One region of the Priestia sp. YIM B13486 genome, then DNA from elsewhere that is predicted to be linked to it. Evidence: a T-box and tRNA genes for the amino acid it is inferred to sense, from the RefSeq annotation. Region 1 holds a T-box; the other holds one or more tRNA genes.
What was found. A T-box is a leader RNA that pairs with one kind of tRNA and senses whether it is charged. The one in region 1 lies ahead of leuS (leucine--tRNA ligase), so its partner is inferred to be a tRNA-Leu.
Positions count from the first base shown of each region.

Region 2: it has a tRNA-Leu gene. The T-box ahead of leuS (leucine--tRNA ligase) is inferred to sense a tRNA for this amino acid. The anticodon was not compared.

Region 1 covers NZ_JBHZOZ010000001.1:772,480-787,389, reverse strand. Annotated here, with positions in the region: gene ACFX4G_RS03965 (GntP family permease) at 1-1,184, shown strand, start outside; gene ACFX4G_RS03960 (hypothetical protein) at 1,249-1,440, shown strand; T-box leader at 1,684-1,902, shown strand; gene leuS (leucine--tRNA ligase) at 1,967-4,381, shown strand; gene ACFX4G_RS03950 (rhodanese-like domain-containing protein) at 4,620-4,931, shown strand; gene ACFX4G_RS03945 (hypothetical protein) at 5,034-5,213, shown strand; gene ACFX4G_RS03940 (sporulation protein Cse60) at 5,424-5,603, shown strand; gene ACFX4G_RS03935 (BaiN/RdsA family NAD(P)/FAD-dependent oxidoreductase) at 5,608-6,879, opposite strand; gene ACFX4G_RS03930 (putative polysaccharide biosynthesis protein) at 7,091-8,734, shown strand; gene ACFX4G_RS03925 (pseudouridine synthase) at 8,786-9,502, shown strand; gene ACFX4G_RS03920 (DeoR family transcriptional regulator) at 9,726-9,947, opposite strand; gene pepV (dipeptidase PepV) at 10,356-11,759, shown strand; gene cysK (cysteine synthase A) at 11,792-12,724, opposite strand; gene thpR (RNA 2',3'-cyclic phosphodiesterase) at 12,915-13,469, shown strand; gene ACFX4G_RS03900 (hypothetical protein) at 13,605-14,531, shown strand; gene pulA (type I pullulanase) at 14,624-14,910, shown strand, end outside.
Region 2 covers NZ_JBHZOZ010000002.1:468,798-483,707, forward strand. Annotated here, with positions in the region: gene ACFX4G_RS06550 (DNA topoisomerase III) at 1-1,627, shown strand, start outside; gene ACFX4G_RS06555 (YrvL family regulatory protein) at 1,711-1,965, shown strand; gene ACFX4G_RS06560 (FAD-dependent oxidoreductase) at 2,369-3,703, shown strand; gene ACFX4G_RS06565 (GerAB/ArcD/ProY family transporter) at 3,729-4,850, opposite strand; gene ACFX4G_RS06570 (hypothetical protein) at 4,877-5,110, opposite strand; gene ACFX4G_RS06575 (GerAB/ArcD/ProY family transporter) at 5,207-6,325, opposite strand; gene ACFX4G_RS06580 (hypothetical protein) at 6,830-7,099, shown strand; gene ACFX4G_RS06585 (phospholipase D-like domain-containing protein) at 7,409-8,803, shown strand; tRNA gene ACFX4G_RS06590 (tRNA-Trp) at 9,025-9,098, shown strand; tRNA gene ACFX4G_RS06595 (tRNA-Leu) at 9,125-9,206, shown strand; tRNA gene ACFX4G_RS06600 (tRNA-Gly) at 9,226-9,297, shown strand; gene ACFX4G_RS06605 (Na+/H+ antiporter NhaC family protein) at 9,513-10,913, shown strand; gene ACFX4G_RS06610 (GerAB/ArcD/ProY family transporter) at 11,112-12,212, opposite strand; gene ACFX4G_RS06615 (Ger(x)C family spore germination protein) at 12,233-13,453, opposite strand; gene ACFX4G_RS06620 (spore germination protein) at 13,443-14,910, opposite strand, start outside.

The DNA.
Region 1 (14,910 bases):
TGGTGAAAGAAGGGGAAGCAAATTTTGTTGGAAATTACATGTCTGGTTTCACAGGATTTATTGCTTCTTGGTATTTAATGTTTCTATTGGGCGCCGTCTTTGGAAAAGTGATGGAAGACAGCGGGGCTGCTGATAGTGTTTCTCGCTGGATTGTCAGTAAACTAGGAATGAAAAGAGCAGTGTTGGCGATTGTACTTGCCTGTGCGGTCTTGACATACGGAGGAGTCAGTTTGTTTGTAGTAGCATTCTCTGTCTATCCAATGGCTTTGAGCTTATTCAAACAAGCCGATTTGCCGAGGCGGTTTATTCCTGCTGCTTTAGCATTTGGTTCCGTTACGTTTACGATGACCTCGGCTGGGTCGCCTGAAATCCAAAACTGGATTCCAATTGAATATTTGAAGACTAGTCCGTATGCAGGATGGGAAGTTAGTTTAGTTGTAGCAGTAGTGATGGCTGTATTCGGCTACTGGTGGTTAAAGCGCTTGATTTCAAAAGCAGTTAAAAATGGAGAGCGTTTTATATCACGCGAGAAAGATCCAGTAGTAACGGAAAATCAGTCTCTTCCTAATCCTTTATTAAGTTTGCTTCCGCTTGTGGTCGTGCTCACTATTTCTTTTGCACTTCATAAGCCACTTCAGCAATCTGCGCTGATTGTCGCACTTTTAAGCGGGATCATTGTCACTTATATTGTGAACCGAAAGCATTTTAAAGGATTTTGGAATGCAGCTTCAGAAGGAACGCTGGGTGCGTTAATTGCTATTGGGAATACAGCCGCTGTCGTAGGTTTTGGAGGAGTTGCTAAGGCTGTTCCCGCGTTTGGAGTGGCTGTAGATGCCATGACGCATATTCCAGGAAGTCCGTTGATCGGAGGAGCTATTGCCGTGAGTGTTATCGCGGGGATGACAGGTTCGGCTTCAGGAGGTCAGGCGATTGCTTTGCCAATTTTAGCACCTCACTATCTAGATGCTGGTGTAAATCCAGAAGCTCTCCATCGCGTAGTAGCTATTTCCTCTGGAGTACTAGATTCCTTGCCTCATAATGGTTATGTCGTAACAACCATTAATTCTATTTGCGGAGAAACTCATAAAGATGCGTATGGATCAGTTGCAGCAATGACGGTGATTGTGCCGCTTGTTGGTCTTGTACTTGCGATCATCCTGTTTTCTTTTGGATTTGGCATTTAATAATAGCAGCTAAAGAAAGCAGGGGCTGGGATAAAAGTATTTTAGTTGAAGGAAGATCCGAACGATGAATCGTTCGGATCTTTTCATGTTTATGGTGAACGTAGATTTCATTTGTTTAGGTGCTTCTAGCTGCGGAGTGGAGGGCAAGACAAAGACTCCTGAAATAGGTGAGACCCCGCATGAGTGTAAGCAACGAGGAGGCTCATCGGCTGCCAGCGGAAAGAGAAGTCTTGCACGGGAATCAACAGCGGTGTAACCAAGAGATTCATACTAGCGCATTTATTCTATTTGTTCGTCTTTAAATTGGATTGATTTAATTATGTCTCAATCCCTTTTTTGTTTGGCCGTCGATGTATGTTTTTGGGAGAAGTTGTTCATATATAAGAATGAAAGAGAGGATTTAGCAATAAAGCAGTGCTGCATTGCAGAAACTTTTACAAAATCCCTTGAACAACTTGCAGTTTACGAACATATTATTTACAATACAAGGTAGTATGATGTAAAAACTATGATAAGGAATAGTAGTGAACGAAGCGAGCTAAGAGAGCTGACGGGTGGTGCGAGTCAGCAAACGAGCGTTCATGAACTCACCTTGGAGTTGTAAATGTGAAGTAAAGTAACATTTGCCGTCTATCCGCGTTAAGGAAAATGAGTGAGTACATAATTGTGCTAATTTGGGTGGTACCGCGGGAAGTTTATTCAACCTCTCGTCCCTTTGTTTGAGGGATGAGGGGTTTTTTAGTTTAATTAAATACAGCTGGAGCGTACAAGGAGGATTATGTATGGCTTTTAATCATGAAAAGATCGAACAAAAATGGCAAAAAGTTTGGGAAGAAAATAAAACATTTAGAACAACAGAAGATGAAGGAAAGCGTAAATTTTACGCATTAGATATGTTCCCTTATCCATCTGGCGCTGGTTTACACGTTGGGCATCCAGAAGGTTATACAGCAACGGATATTTTATCTCGTATGAAGCGTATGCAAGGATACAATGTACTTCATCCGATGGGATGGGATGCATTCGGACTACCTGCTGAACAGTATGCATTAGATACAGGAAACGACCCGGCTGAATTCACTGAACTTAACATTAATAATTTCCGTCGTCAAATCAAATCGTTAGGTTTCTCTTACGATTGGGAGCGAGAAATTAATACAACTGATCCAAACTACTACAAATGGACGCAGTGGATTTTCTTACAGCTATATAAAAACGGCTTAGCTTATGTGGATGAAGTAGCTGTTAACTGGTGTCCTGCTCTAGGAACGGTACTTGCGAACGAAGAAGTTATTGACGGCAAAAGTGAGCGTGGGGGACATCCGGTTGAGCGTCGTCCAATGAAGCAGTGGATGCTTAAAATCACCGCTTATGCAGATCGTTTACTAGAAGATTTAGATGAGCTTGATTGGCCAGAAAGTATTAAAGAAATGCAGCGCAACTGGATTGGCCGCTCTGAAGGAGCTCACGTGCACTTCACAATCGATGGATACGACGACACATTTACTGTGTTCACAACGCGTCCTGACACGCTATTTGGGGCAACGTATGCCGTTTTAGCACCTGAACATCCGTTTGTAGAAAAAATTACAACAGCCGAACAAAAAGAAGCGGTAGAAGCGTATTTAGATCAAATTAAAAGCAAAAGCGATTTAGAACGTACAGACTTAGCTAAAGACAAAACTGGCGTATTCACTGGTGCTTATGCAATTAACCCTGTAAACGGCGAGAGAATGCCAATTTGGATTGCTGACTATGTTCTAATGAGCTATGGCACAGGTGCAATTATGGCTGTTCCGGCTCATGATGAGCGTGATTATGAATTTGCTGTTAAATTTGAACTGCCGATTAAAGAAGTAGTAGCGGGCGGAGACGTTTCAAAAGAAGCTTATACAGGCGACGGCGAGCACGTTAATTCAGACTTCTTAAATGGTTTAGATAAAGAAGAAGCAATTTCAAATATGATTCAGTGGCTTCAAACAAATGAAAAAGGTGAAAAACAAGTAACATACCGTCTGCGTGACTGGTTATTCAGCCGTCAGCGCTACTGGGGTGAACCAATTCCTGTTATTCACTGGGAAGACGGCACAACGACTGCAGTTCCTGAAGATCAACTTCCGCTTGTGTTACCAAAAACGACTGAAATCAAACCGTCAGGCACAGGTGAATCTCCGTTAGCAAACATTGATGACTGGGTGAACGTTGTAGATCCGGAAACAGGCAAAAAAGGGCGCCGCGAAACAAATACAATGCCTCAATGGGCAGGCAGCTGCTGGTATTACTTACGCTACATTGATCCAACAAACAGTGAAGCGTTAGCAGATGCAGATAAATTAAAAGAATGGTTGCCGGTTGATATTTATATCGGTGGAGCTGAACACGCTGTTCTTCACTTATTATATGCTCGTTTCTGGCATAAGTTTTTATATGATATCGGCGTAGTTCCAACAAAAGAGCCGTTCCAAAAACTGTTTAACCAAGGTATGATTCTTGGAGAAAATAACGAAAAAATGAGTAAGTCAAAAGGTAACGTTGTAAACCCAGACGAGATCGTAGAAAGCCACGGTGCAGATACGCTTCGCCTTTATGAAATGTTCATGGGGCCTTTAGATGCGTCAATCGCCTGGTCAACAAAAGGGCTTGATGGTGCACGCCGTTTCTTAGATCGTGTATGGCGCTTACTTGTTGACGATAACGGTGAATTAAGCAGCAAGGTTCAAGAAAGCAATGACACTACGCTTGAACGCGTGTATCACCAAACGGTGAAAAAAGTAACGGAAGATTACGAAGGCCTCCGTTTTAATACAGGTATCTCTCAGCTTATGGTATTCATCAATGATGCATACAAAGTTGACGTGCTGCCAAAGCAATACGTAGAAGGATTTGTGAAGCTATTAGCACCAATTTGTCCTCATACGACTGAGGAATTATGGAGCAAACTAGGTCACGAAGATACAATTTCGTATGAGGCTTGGCCTGCGTTTGACGAAGCAAAACTTGTAGATGATGAAGTGGAAATTGTCGTTCAAATTAACGGTAAAGTACGTGCGAAAGTAAACGTACCTGCTGAGGCATCTCGTGAAGAGCTTCAAGATATTGCAATGGCTAATGAAGATGTTCAAGAGTTCATTGAAGGTAAGACAGTGCGCAAAGTGATTGCTGTGCCTGGTAAATTAGTAAACATCGTAGCTAATTAAGTATTGATGTAGAACAGAACCCCTGACAGTTCTTTAGTCAGGGGTTCTGTTCTAGACCTAAGCGCCTGATGTCCACCTTTCGGGTTGACATCAGGCGCTTAGTCAAACCTTTAACTACGATTGGAAAAGCTTAGGCAGGCTGCTGCTTAAGCTTTTCTTATTTAGTGGCATAAAGGTATTTGAATTTGCTACAATAGCGATAGCAAGCTGAATGAAAGAATAGAGAGGAATGACGAAGATGGAAGAAGTAAAAGTAATTACGCCTGAAGAACTTCAAAAACGCGTTGAAAATGGAGAAGAACTTCATTTAGTTGATGTGCGCGAAGATGAAGAAGTAGCAGAAGGAATGATTCCCACTGCTAAACACATTCGTATGAATGATATTCCAGGTAATGTGGATTATTTCGATAAAGACAAAGAATATATTTTCATTTGCCGTTCGGGCCGCCGCAGTGAAAACGTATGTTACTACCTTCAAGAACAAGGATATAAAGTAACAAATATGGTTGGCGGTATGTTAGAGTGGGAAGGAAAAACGGTTAATAAATAAAAAGAGGCTGGGACAAAAGTATCTTAGCTGAAGTGAAAAATGAACCATTGATCAACATGTTTGATTAGTGGTTCATTTTTTTTGTTTCGTTTCTTCTAGCAGTTGATTGGAAGGCAAGGCGAAGACTCCTGCGAGAAAAGCGGAACAGGTGAGACCCCCCAGGAGCGCAAGCGAGGAGGAGGATCACTGGCCGCCCGCGGAAAGCGAAGTCTTGCAAGGAAATCAACTGCCGTGTTACAAGCGGTTCAGCTCATGTATCCCATTTGTTCGTCTTTAGATTGAATTCATTTCGTTATGTCTTAACCTCTTTTTTGAATGAAACTTCTGCCAACCGACTAAAATGATAGCAGGAAAACAAATGATGACTAAATCTATAAAAGCCCTCATAAAAATAGAGGTAGTAAGAGATTGAAAATCTGTACAAAAACCATCATCAAGAGAAACAGTCCATTCTGATTGAAACAAATTTGATAGGACAAGGTGGTAGAAGCTGTGATACAAGTAAAAATGTTTGATAAAGAGCATGAAAAAGATTTAGAATTTGCGGTGAACCGATTTTTACGGAAATTAGAGGATGAAGACGTCGTTGATATTAAATACCAAGTGACAGTGGATGTTGATCGTGATGAGCAGGTGTACTGTTTTTCAGCCATGGTTATGTATAAAGCCTAGCATATTATGCTAGGCTTGTTGCAAATTCTCCTGCATTACTTCCAGCCAAACGGCCTGTTACAAGAGCAGAAGTGATATTGTATCCTCCAGTGTATCCATGGATATCAAGAATTTCCCCGCAGAAGTAAAGGCCTTGCATAAATTTCGAAGACATTTCTTTTGGGTGAATTTCTTTAACAGATACGCCGCCTCCTGTGACGAATGCTTTTTCTAAAGAAAGCGTGCCGTTTACAGCAAATTCAAATCGTTTGCACAGTCTTGCAAATTCTCTCAGTTTCTCATGCTGAAGCTGTCCTGCTAGCGCTTGGCTATCAATGCCTGCCTGCTCGAGTAAAAACAATAGATAACGTTCAGATACAAAACCTTTTAAGACATTTTTAATTGCTTTTTTCGGTTCTTCTTTTGTTGTTTTGACTAATTGTTGAAAAATATCTTCTTCGTTTTGGCTAGGAAATAAATCAAGAGACATTTGAACAGTGTTGCTTTTTTGTTTCTTTAACTCTTTAACAACATATTGGCTGCAGCGAAGAGCGGCAGGGCCAGAGATGCCAAAGTGAGTGAAAATCATATCCATTTGATGAGTAATGACAGGCTTGCCTTTTTTATTAAGCACGCTTAGTCCTACATTGCGAAGCGATAGACCTTGAAGCGTTTTGGTTTTAATAAAGTGTTCGCTAGATGTAATAGGAACTTCTGTTGGGTAAAGCTCAGTAATTTTATGCCCCGCATCTTTTGCCCATTGATAACCGTCTCCTGTCGAACCTGTATGAGGTACTGATTTTCCACCTACTGCAATCACAACGCTTTTCGTTTGGATTGCTTCCCCGTTTTGAAGCACAACTTCTTTCACGGTGTTGTTCTCATAGTGTACGCGTTTAACGGCTGTGTTTGTGCGAATTGTCACGCGAAGACGGTGAAGTTCGCTAATTAATGCGTCAACAACAGATTGCGCTTTATTGCTGACCGGAAACATACGGCCGTGATCTTCTTCTTTTAATTTAATTCCAAGGCCTTCAAAATAAGAGATGATATCTTCGTTATTAAAAACAGAAAACGCACTGTATAAAAAGCGTCCGTTTCCTGGAATGTGTTTAATAAGTTCATCAATGGGAAGACGGTTTGTCACATTACAGCGTCCGCCTCCAGAAATGGCAAGCTTTCGTCCCAGTTTATTGCCTTTATCAATTAATAATACGTTTGCACCTGACTCACCAGCTGCAATCGATGCCATCAAACCAGAAGGTCCTCCTCCGATTACGACTACATCATATATCATACTTTCACCAACCTGTCTATTCTTAAAAAATTTTAGTTTGTTCACTGACAAATCTCTCAACATTGGATAAAATGGGCTATAGTCTTTGTTTTTCTAGTTTGTTGACGAGTGCGAGTGAGTATAAGACCTTTCTTAGTGTATACTGTCACTTGCTTCTTTTCAATTCTATCATTATTATCAGTATGTAACATTAAGTATCGGAGGCAAACGTATGTCTGATTCAAAATTGTTAAGAGGGACCTTTGTGCTGACTCTTGGCACCTATGTATCCCGAATCTTGGGAATGATTTATTTATTTCCATTTGCGATCCTTGTTGGAACCGTAGGGGGAGCACTGTTTGGTTACGGATATAACCAATATGCTATTTATTTAAGTATTGCTACAGCCGGTATGCCAATGGCCGTATCGAAATTTGTATCAAAATATAATGCACTCGGTGATTACTATACGAGTAGAAGAATGTACCGGGCCGGCATGAAATTAATGCTTGTCACAGGAATACTTGCATTTTTACTTTTATATTCATTAGCTCCTGTTATGTCTAGAATTACACTGGGAGGTTCTGATTTAAATAACTCCTTAGAAGATGTAGTAATGGTTATGCGAATGGTTAGTGTTGCGTTAATTGTAGTACCGATGATGAGTTTAATGCGAGGATTTTTCCAAGGTCACCAGTCTATGGGACCAACAGCTGTTTCACAAGTAGTTGAACAACTTGTGCGGGTTGTCTTTTTATTGGCATCTACCTATATCGTCATCAAAGTTGTCCACGGGAGTCTTGCATTAGCCGTTGGATTTGCTACGATGGGGGCTTTTGTAGGAGCTCTTGCTGGATTGGCTGTATTAATTTGGTACTGGAAAAAACGAAAGCCTTATCTTGATAAAATGGTGAACGAGCAGACGGTAACGCCTACGCGTATTTCTACCGTATCCATTTTTAAAGAGCTGCTTACGTATTCATTGCCATATGTCTTTGTCAGCTTGGCTATTCCGCTTTATCAGTATGTGGACCAATTCACATTTAACCGTGCAATGGTAGCGGCTGGACAAAAAGAAATAGCAGAGTCAATGAACGGAATTGTTCAGTCTTATGTTCCAAAGCTTGTGATGATTCCCGTTTCATTAGCTACTGCGTTCGGTTTGACTCTTGTACCAACGATTACACGTTCCTTTGTGAATAAAGATTATAACGTACTGCAAAAGCAAATTGATCAAACATATCAAACGATTATGTTTCTTGTGCTGCCAGCATCTGTAGGATTAATGGCTTTAGCTGGCCCAGCCTATACGTTTTTCTTTGGAACAGATGCATCGGATGCGGGTGGGAATGTCTTGCTTTACTATGCACCGGTAGCTTTATTGTTCTCATTTTTTACGGTGAATGGAGCTATTTTACAAGGAATCAACAAACAAAAATATGCTGTTTTAAGTCTATTATTTGGATTGATTGTGAAAATTGTCGTGAACGTTCCATTTATTCTTATGTTCCACGAGATTGGTTCAGTTTTAGCGACTGCACTAGGCTATATCGTATCTCTTGTTTATATGTTTGCGCTTATTCAAAAACACGCAAAATATAACTACAGTGAGTTTATAAAACGCTCTGTGCTTATTCTCATTTTTGTTGCGATTATGGGAATCAGCGTAAAAATTGTCGCAGCAGTGATTGGTCTGTTTACAACGCCAGGACGATTCTCTGCCACTGTTATTACGATTATAGGAGCAGCAGTAGGCAGCCTTATTTACTTTATTATTACCTATCGTACAAGCCTGCTTGAAAAAGTAATGGGAGCGAGGGTAACAGGTGCAATTGAACGAAAGATACTGCGCCGAAATAAACAGCGCAGTGCCTAAGAAGATGACTCGTTAGAGTCATCTTCTTTTCAAAAAAGAGGAGGATATTACATGCGTTTGGATAAATTGCTTTCTACCATTGGGTACGGAAGCCGAAAAGAAGTTAAAGGTCTTTTAAAGACTGGGGCTGTTAAGGTAGACGGTACAGCAGTTAAAGATGCTAAGGTCCACGTTAATCCAGATGAACAAGAAATAACTGTGCATGGCGAAGCCGTTTCTTACCGAGAATTTGTTTACTTTATGCTTCATAAGCCGCAAGGCGTCATATCAGCGACAGAAGATTCTCTTCATGAAACAGTTTTGGACTTGCTTGAACTTGATGATGCTGTGTATAACCCATTTCCGGTAGGGCGTTTAGATAAAGATACAGAAGGGCTCTTGCTGCTGACGAATGACGGTCAGCTTGCACATCAGCTGCTATCTCCTAAAAAGCACGTTCCTAAAACGTATTTTGCAAAAATTAATGCACCGGTGACTGAAGAAGATGCTGAAGCATTTAGGCAAGGTGTCACTCTTGATGATGGATATGTAACAAAATCAGCAGAGTTAAAGATACTAACAAGCGGTGTGGAATCAGAAATTGAATTAACGATCGTTGAAGGGAAATTTCATCAAGTGAAGCGTATGTTTGAAGCAAGAGGAAAAAAAGTAACGTATTTAAAACGTTTATCTATGGGAGCTTTGCTATTAGACGAGTCGTTAGATTTAGGAGAGTATAGGGAGTTAACGGAAGAAGAACTAGCTTTATTGCAAAACTCAAATGCCTAAGAAGAGGCGAAAGAAAAAGGAACCTAAGTCTAAAATGGTTCCTTTTTTTTGTCCACTTTGTTAGACAAGTGAAACATTTCACGTTAAAGCACTTAAACGAGTACCAACTCTGCTTGACGTGCAAATGGAGCGGGGGACTATGCACTCGTCCAAGTCTTGACTTTCTACTGCGTAGAATTTTATCTCTATATATAAATCACTTACTACCCTTGAAATAAACTTACTAGGATGACATCTTGACCTTCTTTTGCGTAGTCGTCCATGTACCGCGACTTGGGCTGCGAACTAAATCATTATATGCTAACACATTCAAGTCACGCTGAATGGTTCTTGGTGTAATACCAAATTCGTCTACGAGCTCTTGCGTTGTAACTGTTCCATTTTTACAAATGAACATATAGACCGATTTGATACGAGTTAGCATTCGATTAGTTGAAGGTTTCAAAAAACCACTTCCTTATTCGTTTTTCGTAAGGCACAACTTCTTTATAACTCTGAGATGTCAAGCACTATTTCAGTCCTTATCCTTATTGTACACAAAATCGACAGAAAAATAAAAGAGAAAACGCAAATTAACACAATATTTACAAAAAATGATATAAATATGTAATCCTTTCGTAACATCTCCTTCCTCTATTTGCACATTTTTTATAGTATATGTAAACAATAAACAAATAGAATCCGTTTTTATCGATTGTGCCTACAATTTATTTCCCGGAATTTTGACTCTGTAAACCTTTGATATGAAAGGAAAGAGACAATTATTTCTTTCTATATAAAGGTATGATAAAGTTAAATTTACCAATAGTAATGATAGATACAATCTGTAAAAGCAGGAAAAGGAGACAAACAGATGACGGCAATTAATTGGAAAGAGGAAGTTCAAAAAAGAGAAGCTGAAATTCTAGCTGAGACGCAGCGTTTTCTACAAATTAAAAGTGTTTTGACAAGCACAGAAAAACAAGAAGAGCCATTTGGACCTGGAATTGCTCAAGCGCTTGACTTTCTTTTAAATAAAGGAAAAAATGACGGGTTTTCCGTCAAGAACGTAGACGGATATGCTGGTCATATTGAAGCAGGAGAAGGGAAAGAACTTCTTGGCATTCTTTGTCACGTAGACGTTGTTCCTGAAGGAGACGGGTGGTCGGTTGATCCATACGGCGGTGAAATAAAAGACGGGAAAATTTTTGCTAGAGGAGCAATCGATGACAAAGGCCCGACGATGGCTGCTTATTATGCGATGAAAATTGTGAAAGATTTAGGGCTTCCTCTATCTAAACGGGTTCGAATGATCATTGGAACGGATGAAGAAAGTGACTGGAGATGTGTGGACCACTACTTCAATCATGAAGAGATGCCAACTATGGGGTTTGCGCCCGATGCGGATTTTCCTATCATTTTTGCTGAAAAAGGCATTACAGACGTAGAAATTCGCCAGCAGCCAATTGAAGGAACAAAGGGAAGCGTTCAGCTTACATCATTTGTCTCTGGGCGACGCTACAATATGGTTCCTGATCTTGCAACAGCTGTTCTTGAATTCCATAGTGAAACGGATATTAAAAATAAATATGATCAATTTTTAAAGGATCAGTCTTTAAAAGGTTCAATAACAGAAAAGAGCGGTGTATACACACTTACTTTAGAAGGCGTTTCAGCACATGGCAGTGTGCCTGATAAAGGGAGAAATGCTGGACTTACGCTTCTTCGCTTTTTACACACATTAGAACTTGATGAACAAGCTAATCAGTTTGTAGGTTATGCAAATGCGTATTTAGTTCAAGATGCACTAGGAGAAAAAATGGGCTTAAATCGCAAAGATGAGGTCACGGGTGATTTAACGATAAATGTTGGAATCATGTCTTACAATCAAGAAGAAGCGGGGCACTTTGGTTTAAACATTCGCTATCCTGTATCAGCTCATATTGACGACATTATTGATACGATTACAGAAAAAAGTGAATCTTATCAAATGACCATCAAACATTTTACAGATTCTAAACCACATCATGTCGATCAAAAACATGAGCTTATTCAAACGCTTCAAAAGGTTTACCAAGAACAAACAAATGAAGAACCTACACTTATTTCAATTGGAGGAGGAACGTATGCCAGAGCATTGGAAGCGGGGGTGGCATTTGGACCTCTTTTCCCAGGCCGTGAAGAAGTAGCGCACGAAAAAGACGAGTACATGGTAATTGAAGATTTACTTCGTGCAACAGCTATTTATGCACAGGCTATTTACGAATTAGCTAAATAAAAAAAGCGAACGCCTTTGCGTTCGCTTTTTTATTATTCAAATGAGAATAGGTCGCTTGATAAATAACGTTCACCTGTATCGCAAGCAATACATACGACCACTTGATCAGGAGATAATTTTTTGGCTACCTCGATAGCAGCATAGCACGCAGCGCCAGATGAAGGACCGACTAAAATTCCTTCTTCAGAAGCCAAGCGTCGCGTAATATCGTAGGCTTGTTCATCTTTAATTTTTAAAATTTCGTCGTAAACATCTACATTAAGCGTATCAGGAATAAATCCAGGGCTTGTTCCTACAAGCTTGTGCTTCCCAGGTCTTCCTCCAGATAATACAGGAGACCCAGCTGGTTCCACAACATGAACGGTCATATTTGGGTAGTTTTCTCTTAGTACTTCACCAGTTCCTGTAATCGTTCCGCCTGTTCCAGCAGTAGCAACAAAAGCAGATAAGTCTTTGCCTAACTCGTTCATTGCCTCGATAATTTCTTTAGCAGTCGTTTTTCGATGAGCGTCAGGGTTTGCATTATTTTCAAACTGCATGGGCATAAATGCATTTGGAATTTCTTTTGTAAGCTCTTCTGCCTTGCGAATTGCTCCAGGCATTTTCTCATCGCCCGGTGTTAGAACAACTTCAGCACCATATGCTTTTAACAAGTTAATTCGTTCTTGAGTCATGGTATCTGGCATAACTAAAATAGAACGATAACCTCTTGCCGCTGCATTCATTGCTAAGCCAATACCTGTATTTCCGCTCGTTGGTTCAATAATAGTAGAATTTTCATTGAGCAAGCCTGCTTTTTCAGCTTCCACGATCATATTAAAAGCAGCACGGTCTTTTACACTACGGCTTGGATTAAAAAATTCTAGTTTTAAGTAAACGGATGCTCCATCTGCAGGTTGAAGACGATTCAACTTAACAAGAGGTGTTTCGCCAATCAAATCAGCCATATTGTTAACAACTTTCATTTTTCTCATCCTTTTCTTATAAAAATTCTCTGTATTGTTTCTATGATAACACAAATTCTTATTTTTTAAGCACATGACAAATTTTCAGAAAAACCTCTCTATTTTATCCGAAAAAACCTTTAAAATAGATCTAGCTCTTTTTGAACATAACCAATTGGGGAAAGATAATAAAAAGAAAAGGAGCGATTTGATGAAAGGCGATAAACATTATTTTATTGGAATCAACGTGCCTGTATCCATTGCACATCAGGCAGAAAATTGGGCAAAGGAATTAATACCTTTTCCTTTCAAACAATGGACATACCCTGACGATTATCATATAACGCTACAATTTTTAGGGTTTTTAGATGACAAAAAGGAAAAGCTGATTACGCGCTTAAAAGAAGTAGCCTCCCGTCATTCAAGTTTTTCGCTGCAGACAGGTCAGTACGATGTGTTCGGTGCGTATAACAAGCCTAGAGTGCTTTATGTAAGCCTTAGGCCAAATGATAAGCTTATGAATCTGCAAAGGGATATACAGGCCGTATGGGAAGATCTAAGCGGCTTATACGAAAAACGTCCTTATCGTCCTCATATTACGATTGCAAAGAAGTGGGGAGGGGAAGCCGGACTTTTGGAAGAACAGTTAAAGCAAACGTCGATTGAAGAACAGTTTCAAGTAAGTTCATTTGCCCTTTTTGAAGTTCATCCTGCTAGCAAACCTAAATATAAAAAAATACTATCTTTTTCCTTGCAGTCACAGTAGCATATGAACATACAAGCATGGAGAGAGGTTATTTAAAAATCGCTCTTATCAAAGGAAAGAAAACGCCGATGATAATAGAGAAATCATCGGCGAACAAAGTTTTAGAGGAATTTTAATTAGGGGATTGATGTAAACGTGGCGCAGCTACTTAAGGTGCAAGATTATATTTCCCGTTATGAAAAAGACGTTTATCACTACACGTCTCAGTTTAATCACTTAAAAAAGCATAATTGGAAGAAAGCAAAGCAATTATTTGAAGAAGGGCTATTACATGAGCCGCCTGTACAAGAAGAAACAAAAGCTCAACGTTCATTTTTGCAAAAAGCAAAAGAGCGGTTTACAAGAAAAAAAGAAACGTGTGAAGTGGAAGAAGCGTTCTCTAGCGATAGCGTGGAAAATCAAGAGCTATTGAGGTTTACAACTCTTCCACAAACAGCGGAAGACTTGAAAATATTGTTTTTAGAAAATGTATTTGATCTTCAAATGAAATGGGCTACATCCACTTTATTTGAGTTCTCACAAGCAGATCGTAAATATTACCATGATGAAGCTCTCCGTTATTTTATTCAGCGCTTTCCTGATACATGTCTCGTGATGTACAAGCCTGTTTTCCTGATTAATAAAGCTCCGGTAGAAGGAGATATCATTATTGTTACTCCAACGGAAACCCTCTGTATTTGTTTAATAGAAACATATAAAAGTGCTGTTTTTCAGTATTCAAAAGAAAATTTTTGGACAGAGTTAAGAGGAAGAGATCAAAAAAAGATATTAAATCCTTTAATTGGGTTAAATCGAACGGAGCAAATTGTCCGAAGCATCTATCGTACTCACGATATTGAACATAACGTAAAGAAAATATTACTGAGCAGAAATGGATACATTGATTACGCTGCGAAGCCTTATCAGGTTGAATTTGTAGATGCTAGAAAGTATGAAGAATGGTTTTGTGAACTTAGGAAATCTAAAGCACCTTTAAAGTTTAAGCAGATGAAAGCAGCTCAAGTATTGCTCGAACACAGCCAGAGTATTTATTTTGACCGGGAATTCGAAGCAGGTGAATAATACGAACATTCACGCTATGAAAGTGCTTTCGTTTTTGCGTTTACTACATATAATGCTACTAAAGAGGTAATTGGCATAAGGAGGAGAAAAGGATGACTGGTGATAATAAGTTTCAAGCTTATTTAGATCAAATAGATCGTATTACTCTTTTAGTTCCAACTTCTTATCATGAAGGTCAAATTGATTTTTTTGTGATTAAAAGTACACAAATGCATGAGATCATCTCTATTGAAAACGTACATGAATTAGAAGGTTTTATCAAATATGAAGGCAAGGTTGAAGGTAGCATAGAAATTGGACAGTCGTACGTTATCTGTGATAATTACGGAGAGAAAGTTCCGCTGCAGGTAGGGGCCGTTATACGAACCAAAGAGTTTGA
Region 2 (14,910 bases), on a different contig from region 1:
TAATCGCTTGTATGATTCAGCCGTTTGCCGTTCAGAAGCCGATTGGCTTATCGGTTTAAACGTAACGAGAGCGTTAACGACTAAATATGAAGAACCATTGTCGGCAGGAAGGGTACAAACACCGACGCTGGCGATGATAATTGAGCGTGAACAAGTAATTAATACATTCAAACCTAGTGAATATTGGACGCTTACAGCTCAGTTTTCATCTTTTGAAGCGGCTTGGCAAAAGGGCAATGAAAAGCGCATCTTTGATGAAAAACGCGCAAAAGAGCTGCACTCAAAATTATCAGGTGAGGCAGTTGTAAAAACAATTAAGCGCAAAATGCATAAAGAAGCGCAGCCGCTTCCTTATGACTTAAACGAACTGCAGCGAGATGCTAACAAACGCTTTAACTTCTCTGCTAAGAAGACATTGAATGTACTTCAAAAGTTATATGAACAGCATAAGTTAGTCACGTATCCGCGTACAGATTCCCGTTATTTAACAACAGATATGGTTTCTACTATGAAAGAGCGCTTGGAAAGCATCTCTGCTGTATATAAAGAAGAGGTTCGTCCAATTTTAAGAAATGCACAGTTGCCAAAGCGAGTGGTTAATAACGAAAAAGTAAATGATCACCATGCTATTATCGTAACGGATCAGCCTGTATTTCTACAGGACTTATCAGCTGATGAACGAAAGCTGTATGACTTAATTGCAAAGCGATTTATTTCATTATTTTATCCTGCATATGAGTATGAAGTGGTTAAAGCAGAGCTTGAAGTAAATGGGGAACAGTTAGTAGCAAGCGGAAAGCAAGTCGTGAATGCAGGCTTCAAAAAAGTTTCTGGCGGAGACTCAGAAGCAACGGTGAAGCTGCCTGATATGGAAGAAGGCAGCAAGCTGCTCATTCAAGATGTAACGATGAAGAGTGCATTTACAGAGCCGCCGCAGCGCTATACAGAAGCGGATCTTCTTGGACAAATGGAAAAACATAATTTAGGTACCCCGGCAACACGTGCAGATATTATTGAAAAACTTCTGCAGAATGAATCCATTGATCGCCAAAACAATCGTCTGCACGCAACTAAAAAAGGGAAGCAGCTGATTGACCTAGTAGCAGATGAGTTAAAGTCGCCTGAGCTTACGGCTAAGTGGGAACGTGACTTAGAAGCAATTGCTAAAGGAAAAGGAAATGCAAAAGAGTTCTTAACAAATATTCGCGAACAAACAGAAAAGCTAGTTAAGCAAGTAAAAACGAGTAATCAAACGTACAAACCTCATAATTTAACGGGCTCTAAGTGTCCGGAATGCGGTTCTTTCTTGAAAGAAAAGAAAACAAAGCAAGGAAGAGTGCTCGTTTGTTCAAGCCTGGAGTGCAGCTATAGACGCGCAAAAGACCCTAAACTATCAAATCGACGCTGTCCGCAGTGTCATAAGCGAATGGAAATTCACTCAGGAAAAGCGGGCACGTACTTCCAATGCCGTTCATGTCAAGTAGTGGAAAAAGCTGAGGACAAAAAGAAAAAGATTTCAAAACGAGAAGAACGAAAGCTTCTTAACAAATACAATGATGACGGAGCATTTGGTTCAAGCTTGGGTGATGCTTTAAAACAAGCCCTTCAAGATAAAAAAGATAAATAATGTGGAAAAGTGCGATACCACGGTATCGCACTTTTTTCGTATAATATGGATTAAGTGATGAGTAAGTAAGGTGGAGTGGAATAATGAAAAGAAAAAGCAGGGGAATGGATCATTTAATCGCGTTCTTTATAGTAGGAGCGATGGTACTAATCATTTTAGCGATACTAGTGGGAAGCTACTTTTTTGGTTTTATAGGCTTCCTTAGAGTAATGGGAGTGGAATATGAGTCCTACTGGGCCATATGTTTATTTCTATTTTTAATTTTTGTATTTGGCTCTATCACAGAGCTTTTTTTCAAAGGCACTCATTTTTTAAATGAAGAATGCCAGACTGAATAGAGTACTATGTGTAACATCCGCAGCTTTTGTAGATATATTTTTTACTTTTCTATCAGTTTATATAGCAGACTCGCTTGTGAGCGGCATCACTGTATCTATTTTAGCGGTGACTCTTTTATCCGTCTTATTTTTTTGATGGAGAGTGCATTGAATAGTGAATTTCTACGTAAAAAAACAAGCTGATGAAGTTTCTCATCAGCAGCGCATCAGCAAGAAAAGCTCATCATATCAAGCTTCAACGCTATTTAAAGAACCCTGTAACATATTTTTTTAAAAAAGTATGTGATTTTTTTCACATATCTCTTGAAAAAGGACAAACATGTTTGTATAATAAGAATTGTAAAAGATATGTGAAAAACTTCACAATATCATATTTTCTATAATCCTAAGGGGGATATCATCTATGAAAATTGCAGTAGTAGGGTGTACACATGCAGGAACGGCAGCAGTAAAAAATCTGGCAGAACTTTATCCAGAAGCTAAAATTACAGTTTATGAGCGAAATGATAATGTTTCATTTTTGTCTTGTGGAATTGCGCTCTATGTAGGCGGGGTCGTAAAAGATGCAAATGGCTTATTTTACTCTTCACCGTCTGAATTGCAAGAGATGGGTGTAAATATGAAAATGAAGCATGAAGTTACGAATATTGATACAGATGGTAAAAAAATAGCTGTACGAAATTTAGAAACCAACGAAGAATTTGAAGATACATTTGATAAACTAGTGATGACAACTGGATCATGGCCGATTATTCCAAACCTTGAAGGCATCGATTTAAATAATGTTGTGCTTTGTAAAAACTATCAGCATGCTAATCACATTATTGAAAAAGCGAAGCAAGCGAAGAAAATAGCCGTAATTGGTGCGGGCTATATTGGTGCAGAATTAGTAGAAGCATTCGAAGTGTATGGAAAAGAAGTGACGTTTATTGATAGTGCTGATCGTATTTTAAATAAATATCTTGATCCAGAATTTACGAATTTAATGGAAACTGAGTTTGAAAATCGAGGAGTTAAATTAGCATTAAACCAAGCGGTTACTAAATTTGTAGGCAGTGAGGGATCTGTTGAAAAAGTAGTGACAACTGATGGCGAATACGAAGCGGATCTTGTTATTCTGTGTGTTGGCTTCCGTCCAAATACAGACTTAGTAAAAGGACAAGTAGATATGCTTCCAAACGGGGCAATTGTGGTTGATGAATATATGCAAACAAGCAAAAAAGATATATTTGCTGCCGGAGATAGCTGTGCCATTTACTACAATCCGATTAAGAAACATGCTTATATTCCGCTTGCTACCAATGCGGTTAGAATGGGAACATTAGTAGCTCAAAACCTTGTTAAGCCGACGATTAAGTATATGGGAACACAAGGAACGTCAGGCTTGCATATTTATGATTACAATGTTGCATCTACCGGCATAACAGAAACAGCAGCTTCTCTTTTTGATATGAATGTGAAAAGTATCACAATATCAGAGAATAACCGACCTGAATTCATGCCAACGTACGAAAATATTACGTTAAAAGTAGTATATGAAGAAGAAACAAGACGAATTGTAGGTGCACAGGTTATTTCTAAAATTGATGCTACTCAAGCAATCAATACATTGTCTGTATGTGTACAGCAGGAAATGACGATCGATGAGCTTGGCTTTATGGACTTTTTCTTTCAGCCGCATTTTAATAAGCCTTGGCATTTCTTAAACCAAGCAGGACTTCAAGCGCTTCAAGCATAAAAAAGCAGGTGACTACCTGCTTTTTTTATGTGGATTTTATTATCTTTTTTATTTTAGCAGGTCTAAAGCGGATCCAGCCTATAGTAAGGAGAATAAAAGGATAAAAAGCTCCTACGAAAAAACTATAGGGAATCCACGTTTCGGCTAACCATGTTTTTTGATAGATAATAGTTGGATAAACGATAATAGAAAAAGTTGTAACGATTAACCCCATCGGTAACGTTAGAAATCGAGTTTCGTTAACGTTAAAAATGTGGCAAAGCCCAGCGATAGAAGCATGAAAATAAAGAGAAACTTTAAAGAAAAGAGTAAGAAACCATATAATAGCAATAATTACTTCAATTCCTTGCAAAAAATTCCCCAGTTCAATTCGCTTAGCCATTTCGTATACAGGAAACATGGTAGTTGAAGAATGATAAGAGCCAATAACCATTATACAAAAGAGAATAATCGCTACCATAATAAATCCACCTAACAGACTTCCGCTCATTAAAGCTTTAGCACCTTTTTCAGGTTTTCTTAAATGAAGAGGAAATACCATCATTAAAGGAGCAAAAGTAAAATAAGTGATGCTAAGAAAGATGAAAACCGAATGAGTCAGCGGCTTTAAGTGAATATCTAATAAAGGCATAAGGTTTTCGACTTTCATTTGAGGAGTCAGTGAAAAGATGAAAATTCCGAGAAGGCCAATAAGCCAAGGGAAAAATATTTCACAGCAGCGTGCGATGGTTTCTAGTCCATGTCTTGCTCCAAACACAACCACAAGCATAAAAATAATGTGAATAGCAATCAGCGGAGTTTCCATCATAATATGTGTATTTAAAAAACTCCCCACGTAGTATACAATACGGCTGCATGTTATGACAGTAGACGTGACAAATAAACAAGATACACCTTTTCCTAGATATTTTCCAAACACTGCTTCATTGATTTCTATCAGATTTTTATCTTTAAATAAAAGTCCGAGAGCTATATATACTTTCACTAATATAAATCCGCATACTACTCCAAGGATACCTGGAATCCAAGCGGTTTGTTTAGAATCTACAGTCATAGCTGCTGGAGCAATAACAATTGTGCTTCCAATTGTATAAAGCATAACGAGCATGCGAAATTGAATCGTTGAAATTTTAACTACAGGTTTCACTGTATTCACTTCCTCTTCTTAACGTCTTAAGATAGTAAATGAAGTAAAAATATGCTGACTGGCTTGAAGATAGCAGCTGATAAATCAGAAGGATTTGGAACATTTAAACCAAGTGCTTTACAGATGCTTACGACCATTCCAATTGCAAGAACTGTATAGAATAGCCACAGTTCTTTCTTTGCTTTTTTTTGCCGTAGTTTAGGTACTTCAAACCAAATGACGAGCGTGCCAACAATAAGTAACCCCAATACCCCTAGCATACACTAGCTCCTATACATGAATAATTAGTGTTATATTTTACTGGAAAATAATTACTTATACTGAAGGTGCATTCTTTATTAAAGGTTTTTGAGTTTCTATACATTGCTAGAACGCCGCTTTTTGTTTTGAATAAACCCTGCTATTAAAAGGAAAAGTGGATATAAGATGCCTACAAGTAAGCTGTAGGGAATCCACGTTTTTGTATCCCAATCCTTTTGATAAGAAACGCTTGGATACACAATAAGGGAAAGGGTAATCATAATGAGCGCGACTGGAAAAGAAAATAGCTTGTAGTCCTTTATATGAAATACATTAGCAAACCCCAAAAGAGTAGCGTAAAAATAAATGCAAAGTTTAAAAAAGAGAGTAATAAACCACAAAATAGCAATGACTACTTCAATTCCTTGGAGAAAGTTTCCTACATCAATTCTTCTACCTAATTCATAACTTGGAAACATGGTGATTTGGGAGTAATAAGGGCCAAGCACTAAAATTCCGAGTAAGATTAACGTCACCATCACTAGTCCACCTGCTATATTACCTATATAAAAAGATTGAGTTGCCTTTTTTGTGTCTGATGTATGGGAAGGAAAAATCATAAGCAGGATAGTATAAGTCAAAGAACTCATGCTTAAAAAGGTTAAAACAGCACGAATAAAAGCTTTTGGATGGATTTCGAACACAGGCTGAATATGCTCTATTTTAATTTGAGGAATCATAGACAAAATGAGAAGTCCGAATAATCCGACAAACCAAGGGAATAAAATTTCGGCACTTCGTGCAATAACTTCTATTCCTAGGCGTACTCCTACGATGACCACGCCCATAAATGCAATATGGATGGCTGTAAGCGGCGTATAGGGAAGAATTTGTGTAGTGAGAAAATTTCCTACATAGTAAAGAACTTGACTGCTGATGAATAAATTGGATAACACAAAAACAACTGATACAATCTTTCCGGCTATTTTGCCTAAAATTTTTTCGTTCATTTCCATAAGCGTAAGCGTTGGAAACATGTTTCCTAGTGAGATGAAAAGCAAAACTAAGCCAATTCCTGATGCTACACCGAAAAGTGCGGCAATCCAGGCATCTTGATGAGCATCAGCTGTAATAGCGGCAGGTACAACAATAATGGTGCTGCCAATACTATATAACGTTACTAGCTTGCGAAACTGCGCAGCTGAAATATTGATTTCATTAAGCAAAATGAGCACATCCTTTTGCCATATACACTAATTAAGTGATCCAACGGAATAATAAGTGACTTAAAGGTTGAAACATTACTTCTACCCAATCAGAAGGATTCGGTAGAGGCAGACGAAAGATTTTTGCAAGAGCGATTATGATACTGATTGTCATAAACACAATAAAAATGTTCCGTTCCTTTTTATGGGAGTGTTGAGGTAATCTTTTTATTTCCATCCATATAATCCCTGCACAAATGATCAAAAAGGAAAGAAACAAGTGCATGCAGTCAACCCCAATACATTTTTTCGTTCAGATAAGCTATTCGTATGATGTCCGCTAAAGAAAGTGATTATACATTTTTGTAAAATATAGAAAGTATTTCAGGAGATAGAAGATATTTTGTAGGGCTCTTAAATGATTGAGGGATTTGTTATGAGGAATATTCATTTAGCTTTAACCTATTGAAGCGTCGTATGAATAAGTAGAAAAATGCCACACTAAAGAGTGAACAAATGGAAAGGAGCACTATGATGAAAAAATACCCATACAATAAAGATAAACAACAATCGTTTCAAGCAGCACAGCAGGGGCATAAAGAAGCAGTAGATGCATATGAACAGGCAAATGAAGCTAAAAATGATGCATCGTACGGCCATGAAGCGAAGCAAGCGATAGGTGAAGTGAATGAAGCCTCTCAGCAAATTGAAAATGCGCTTGAAAATGCTTCTGAAACACAGCGTCAGCGTTTAACAGAGTTTCAGCAAGATATAAAAGATATGGAGAACGACCTTAATCAATAAAAGAGCCGCTGTTTTACTTAGGCAGGTTCACAATAGAGAGTATAAATTGTAAAAGCAGAAGGTAATGAACTTCTGCTTTTTTTATTGGTAGTGTAAACGTAGGTTTCGTGTATATAATTGCTTCTAGCTGTTGTTTGGAGGGAAAGGCGAAGACTGGCACGGAAATCAACAGTGGTGTAACAAATAATCCATCATTCCATTCTTATTTTAAAAGGTATAGAAGTTAAAAAAGTAAGAATCCTAATAAAAACAGAACGATAAGAATGGAAAGGGATTGTGACAGGAAATATGCTAATAAACATACTAATAATGATTGTCGTATTGTACTTCATATATGTATTCGTAACTGCAGTGGTACTGTTTTATGTCCCTTTACACAAGGGAAAAGACTTAAAAGTAATGAATACTGAGAATTTTTACGGGAAGAAAGAATCCACAGATCGAGTTATGCTTTTAGAAAATGGTTATTTTTCAGGGCTTGTTCGGATGCAGATGATTCAAGAAGCGAGGCATACAATTGATATTGCATACTTTTCCATCGGTAAAGGCCGTTCTTCGGATTTACTTATGGGTGCTTTATTCGAAGCTGCGGATCGAGGTATACGTATTCGCGTGTTGTTAGATGGGATCGCTCATGGGTTAAAAGGCAAGAGGAAAAATGTTCTTTATGCTCTAGCTTTCCACAATAATATTGAATTAAAGTACTATGAGCCCTTTACTATTTTTAAACCTTGGACATGGCATAACCGTCTTCACGATAAAATAATAGTAGTCGATGGCCAATTAGGTATTAGTGGAGGACGAAATATTGGAGATAAATACTTGGCTAGTCAACCAAATGAAAATTTTGTCTATGACCGTGATGTACTGATTTATAACACAAAGCAAGAAAGTCATAGTGTCATTCTCTCAATGGAGAAGTATATAGAAAAATTATGGAATCATCCGTATACACGAAAAGCTTTTCCAAAGCCCAAGAAAACTAAACAATTTCGCGGTCTTTCAGGAAAAAAATTATTGATAGATCAATACGAAGAGGCCAAAAAAGTAAACGAACCTTTTGTCCATCCTTATATTGTATGGAGAGAAGCAACGATGCCTACAAGAAAGATTTCTTTTATTACAAATCCTATTCAACGAATAAATAAAAGCCCTTTTATATGGAAAACATTTATTAAGCTTTCCCAGCAAGCTGAAAAATCCATTGTTGTTCAAAGCCCTTATATCGTACCAACAAAAGAAATGGAACAGTATATAGATAAGCAAGTAAAACCAAAAGTGCAAAGAATTATTTTAACTAATTCTATTACATCCACTCCAAATGCTATGGCTTTTTCTGCATACTTGGGAGTGAAGAATCGCGTTATAAAAGCTGGTTCGAAGCTTTATGAATATCAAAAGCCCTATTCAATTCACGGGAAATCTGTTGTTTATGATCAGCGTTTAAGTGCAGTTGGTTCTTTTAACTTAGATTCACGCTCTGCATTTTTAAATACTGAATCCATGGTTATGATAGATAGTGAAGAATTTGCAGCCGAGTTAACAGGAGCTATTGAAACTAAAATTTCTCACAGTACGCTTGTGGGGAATGAGGGAGAACCTGTGGATGTTAATACGGATTCTCAAAAAAACGTGCCTCCCGTAAAATCTGCACTCCTACATATTCTTTCGGTCTTTACACGATTTTGGAGACATTTTGTATAGTACTGTGTTACAGCAGAGTCTTTAAAAACAAATAGCGGAGATTAAAGAGGACTGCAGCTGGTGAAGGGAATGTGTAAAAAACTGTGATATGCCTCACAGTTTTTTTGAAACCCCTAGTACTAGTTATGATTCATCAAAAGACCTATTGACGAAATTCCATATATGTTTTATTATGATATAGCGTCGTTGATAAACGAGGTTCTTTTGAAGAAATCATTTCTAGGGGCATAGTTTAAAGGTAGAACTACGGTCTCCAAAACCGTCAGTGTGGGTTCGATTCCTACTGCCCCTGCCATTTTGGAGTTATTTTTTAATTTACACGCGGGTGTGGCGGAATTGGCAGACGCGCTAGACTTAGGATCTAGTGTCTTATGACGTGGGGGTTCAAGTCCCTTCACCCGCATCTTTACTTTCATATACGCGCGGAAGTAGTTCAGTGGTAGAACACCACCTTGCCAAGGTGGGGGTCGCGAGTTCGAACCTCGTCTTCCGCTTCTTTTCAAAAGCAGTTTGCATGTGCAAACTGCTTTTTTTGTTGTAGAAATAAAGAGTTTTATGATGCTGTTTTTAATCAGAAGTATTTTATTAAAGCAGTACTGCTTATACGTGTTGTTTTCGTGAATATACACATAATATCGGGGTTACATTAAAAGCTAATGAACGATACGTGAAGACATCTAATATGGTTTTTAAGATAGGGGAGAGTCCTATGGAATCTAGTTGGTTTTCAATTATACCGTTTTTAATTGTTATTCCCATAGCTATTTTCACCAAACAAGTGCTGCCAGGGTTGTTTTTAGGCTTATTAGTAGGCGCTTATTTGATTGATCATTCGATTATTGGAGGTGTTGAAAAGCTACTTCACTACGTTGTACAAGCTCTTAGAAATAAAAGTAATATAGAAATCGTCGTCTTTTTATACGCGTTTTCAGGGCTCATCGGAATGATTAAGATGGCTGGAGGAGTTAAAGGTTTTGTGGAAACAGCTGCTGAAAGAATTGATACAAGAAAAAAAGCCCTTATTTTAACCTATGTTTCAACCATTGGAACATTCAGTGCTCCGACATTTCGTTTCGTGACGATCGCGCCCATCATGAGAGCATTACTGAAGAAGGTGAAAATGACGACAGCAGAGCTAGGGTTCGTTATTGAAACAACTGCTACTCCTGTTATCGTCTTAATTCCTGTGGCGACGGCATTTGTAGGATATATGGTATCCATCATTCAAATGGCGATTGATCATCAAGGCATAAAACAAGACGCTTATTCTTTGTTTATTCAAAGCATTCCTTATAATTTTTTTTCGATTGTGATTATTTTAGTAGGGATTTATTTAAGCTTTTTTCATCATTCAACATCTACGGCTCCTATGAAGCTTGAGGAAGAAGAAGAAAAAGATTGGCATGATTGTCATCCTTGCGTATCGAGGGATTTGCCTTCTAAGCCTTGGAATTTGTTAGTGCCTTTACTTGTCGTGATTTCACTCACCTTACTTTTAACATGGTGGAGTGGACATCATAAGAGTCACACCTTTTTTGAAGCATTTATTAAAGCAGACGTGCTAGAAGCGATGGTAGTAGCTTTGATTATGACTACGTTAATTACCCTCATTTTTTTCTTGTTTCAGCGCTTTACATTACAGAATTTGCTTAATGGTTTTATCACAGGAGGCAATGACTTAATGTCCGTTATTCTGCTGTTATCGGTAGTATGGGGATTATCCGCTGTTACAGAAGACTTGGGTTTTTCCAATTTCGTGACGGCACATTCTAAGTGGATTCCTCAAATGTTTGTCACTCCTTTTATGTTTGTGTTTGGAGCTGCTATTTCTTACTTTATCGGGTCTGCTTGGGGGACGTGGGGAATTTTAATGCCGCTTGGCGTATCGCTTGCAAGTTCTGCAGATCTTTCTTTGCCGTTGATTATCGGTGCCGTATTTGCAAGCGGTTCATTTGGAGCGTTTTCTTCGCCTTTAAGCGACGATACGAATACCATCGCCAAAATATTAGATTTATCTGTTATTGAATATGCCAAGTATAAATTAAAGCCCGCTCTAATTGCAGCGGGAATAACAGTTGCTTTTTATCTTGTGGTATCTTTCTTGTTTTGAATGAGGGAAATAGCCATCTAGTATCAACTTTTCATTTTTTTCAGCTTAAAGTATGCATACAGCCCTAATGATAGGCACACTAGCATGATACAAGTAAGCGGAAATAAGATGGTATTAATAAAATGATCATAAAACCATATATACACGAACATCACCTCGATAATTTTAACGCTATTTTTTCTATTTATTAGAGATATACTATCTGTGCTGCTTCTTCCTATTTTTCAAAAAGGCGATAATCAAAAGCAGTATAGGTACGATAGCAAAAAGAGGCATATGTAAAAGAAATCTCGCTACGTGTAGCCCTTCATAAAGATGTTCTTGAAAATTACTAGCGATTGTAATCGACAAAAACAACACAATGATGCCTAAAGGATACACTAGACGGGAAGGAGATTTAATTTTAAATAAAGTAGCTGTACCTATGATAGAGGCATAAAACAAGATGCTAACTTTAAAATAAATCCCAATAACCATAGCAAACATAAAAAATACATCGAGACGCTCTAAAAAATCAGCTACTTGAATCGTTTGAACAGTACTAAGAAGAGGGAACTGTGATCTTGTCGTCAAATCAACCCCAAGCACGCTAATGTTAATGATCATCGTAATAATTAAATTAATTCCGCTTAATCCCGTTGCGCATAGCATGGTGACACTTGCTTTTTTGGGGTTGCTTAAATAAGGAAGAAGCATGGTAAATACAATAGCTTCTGTGAAAGGGAAATACAGCGTTTCAGTTAAAGCAACTTTGGCCACAGGAAGTATTCCTTCTTTTAATACCGGCTGTAAGTTCTTAAAATCAATTAATCCCGAGCTAATAATCAAGATGAAGCCTGCAACAGCTAGAAAATACATGAAAATAAACAGAAGCTCTCCTGATCTGGCTATCGCTTCAATACCTTTTCGAGTTATATAGATAATGACCAGCATCAACAAGGCATTAGCAATAAATAAAGGCGTATCGGGATAGGCAAAAGTAAGAAGCATCTCTCCGAAATCTCTTAGAACTCGTGATGCATCGTATAAAAAATAGACAATATATATGAATGCAAGAAGTGTTCCAAGTGCCTTCCCTAAAATTTTCTGCATATATTCTGTAGGCAGGAGGTCCGGATAGTAGGAATAGAGCTTATGATAGACTAAGAAGAAAAAAAAGCTGCACAGCATTCCAATTAAAATAGCTAGCCATGCATCTTGCTTCGCTCGCATTGCAAGAGGAACTAATAAAGCACTTCCCAGCTCGAATAAAACCATGAGAATAAATAATTGAGTGGCGCTAATTTTTGCTTTTTCCATATAGCCAGAACCTCCTGACCTCAGTTTTGTTTTTCTTTTAGGCTAGAGAGAAATGATTTATTGCGCAGACCTGTTCGGCGAATGTAAGCTTCTACCGTAACGTCTACATTTAATTTTGGAAAATAAACGTCATCCCATTCTGATTTGAGTTTTTCCCATTGATTAGGCCGCGTGCGTTCCAGCGCTTCTCCAAACCCGAAGATGTCAACTTTGTCTGTCTGAGCTTGTTTAATAGCTGTTTGTAATTCTTTTTTTATTTCTTTACCTGCTGCTTTTTCCATTTTTTTGATGACAGCAGGTTGACGTGTATCAACAGGGACCTCCACTTCTCCAAGATCGCCTTCTACGCGAGTGTGAACGGACGCATAAGGTTTTCCTTTTATCATTTTTACAGATACATCCGTTTTTTGACGAACTGTTTGATAGGCAAGCGCTTCTTTTTTTCCTTTCCAATCTACATTAATATCGGTTCCTTGTATTTTATCAAGAATCCAAACGCTGCCTCTAGCTGGACTATTGTACAACCAGTCGATTAACTTTCCATTTTTAAAAACAGCAATGCCAGAAGCACGAAGGGTAGCTTCTGGTGCGCTTTGCTGGAGATTATCTAAGTTTTCTGCTTGTTGAGGATTTCCAACTAAACGAAAACCCGAGACTAGTGCTTCTCCTCCGGGAGATTCGAGAGATTTCATCACTTCTTGAAAAGAAACCTTGAGGTTTTCTCCCCATTTTCTTTGAGTGAACTCCAGCGTTTTCATAATTTTGTTTGCTGGAATTTTATCGACAGGCGTTAGTGCTTTTACCAAATCAGCAGCACTTGACTGGTTTGCGATTACTAAGGAAGTCGTAATTCGAAACTCAGGATCGCGATCAATAGAATCAATAAGAATGTTAATTCCTTCTTCACGGGCTAACTTTTCTCCAACCACGATTAAGTTTGTATGGGCATAATAAAGTCTTCGGGAAATTCTAGCCGAAGCGCGTCTGCTTGCTTCAACTAAATTATCACCGGAAGCAGAATAAATAGTAACAGGCGGACTTTGCGTGCCGCCTCCTTGCAAACCGGCTACGTTTCCAGGATTAATAATTTGGAAGGTAAGCTCATACCGCCCGTCTTTCGTTTTATCAATTCCCATTGCCGATACAAGTGCAAGGTCTGTTAATTCTTTTTTACTCCAGCAGCTAGTAAGCAATACCATCATTATGGTCATTAACAGTAAAAATAAACTTTTACGTTTCATTTTGATCATCTTCTTCCATTTCCTGGTTAATCATACCTCTTGAAGAAGGAGGCTCAGGCTTTTGATGTTTGCTTTGACGAACTTTGTTATCACTAATTAATTTAGGTCTTCTTCTCATCGTCCACCAAGGTAACCGCAGCAAGGTATCTTCATTGCTTGCAGGAATAAAGGGTGCTAATGGCGTCATGTAGGGAACACCAAATGAACGTAAGCTGCACAGATGTCCAACCCCCATTAAAAGAATAAGGATAATGCCATAGAAACCGAATGTAGCCGCTCCTAGTATAAATAAAAAACGAATTAAACGTGCTGAAATAGCCATATCGAAAGACGGTGTGGCAAAGCTAGCAATGGCTGTAATCGATACAATAATAACCATAGCTGGTGAGACGATCCCTGCTTGAACTGCTGCTTGCCCAATAACAAGGGCTCCGACGATCGATACAGCAGAGCCGATAGCTTTTGGTAAACGAATCCCTGCTTCACGCAAAATTTCAAAGGTGACTTCCATAAAAAAAGCTTCCACGAACGCGGGAAATGGAGCGGATTCTCGCTGTGCCGCAAGAGCTACAATAAGCGTTGTGGGTACCATCTCTTGATGAAATGTCGTAACCGCCACATACGTAGCAGGAGCGATAAGTGAAATCATAAACATAAACACCCGCAAAAGACGAATGGACGTCGCAATATCAAAGCGTGCGTAGTAATCTTCAGCCGATTGGAAAAATTGAATGAACAACGCTGGAGCAATAAGTACAAAAGGAGTTCCATCCACAAAAATAGCAATTCTTCCTTCCAAAAGGTTACCCGCCACCACATCGGGTCTTTCTGTATTATAAATAGTTGGAAAAGGAGTGACCGTTTGATCTTCAATTAGCTGTTCAACATAACCTGATTCCAAAATACTATCAATATCAATGTTTTTTAATCGCTTTCGAATTTCTTTTACAACTTTATCGTTTGCGATGCCATGAATATACATAAGAGTGACATCCGTTTTAGTTACCCGGCCAATCTTCATCGACTCTAGCCATAAGTCAGGTGTTTTAATAATTCGGCGAACCATGGCTAAGTTTGTGCCAATAGACTCAGTAAAGGCACCTTTTGGTCCCCGCACTACCATTTGGGTAGTAGATTCTGCAATGGCACGCTTTTCACCGCCTTGTGTACTCACGCTGAGTACGCGGTTTATGCCATCGACAATAAGAAGGCTGTCTCCTGACATCAAAGAAGAAAGTAAATCATTCCAGTTGTCTGCAAACGATACGTTGCCAATTGTTACGATGTCTTCGGAAATTAACTCTAATGCATTTTGATCGTTTAGGTCATTTTTTTGATTATCTTTCATAAGAGACTGCAGTAAGTAATCTTGAATAGCCTGATTATCTACAATCCCTTCTATGTAGACGATAGCAACAGCCAAGGTGTTATTGACGCCTATTTTAAAATGACGAATC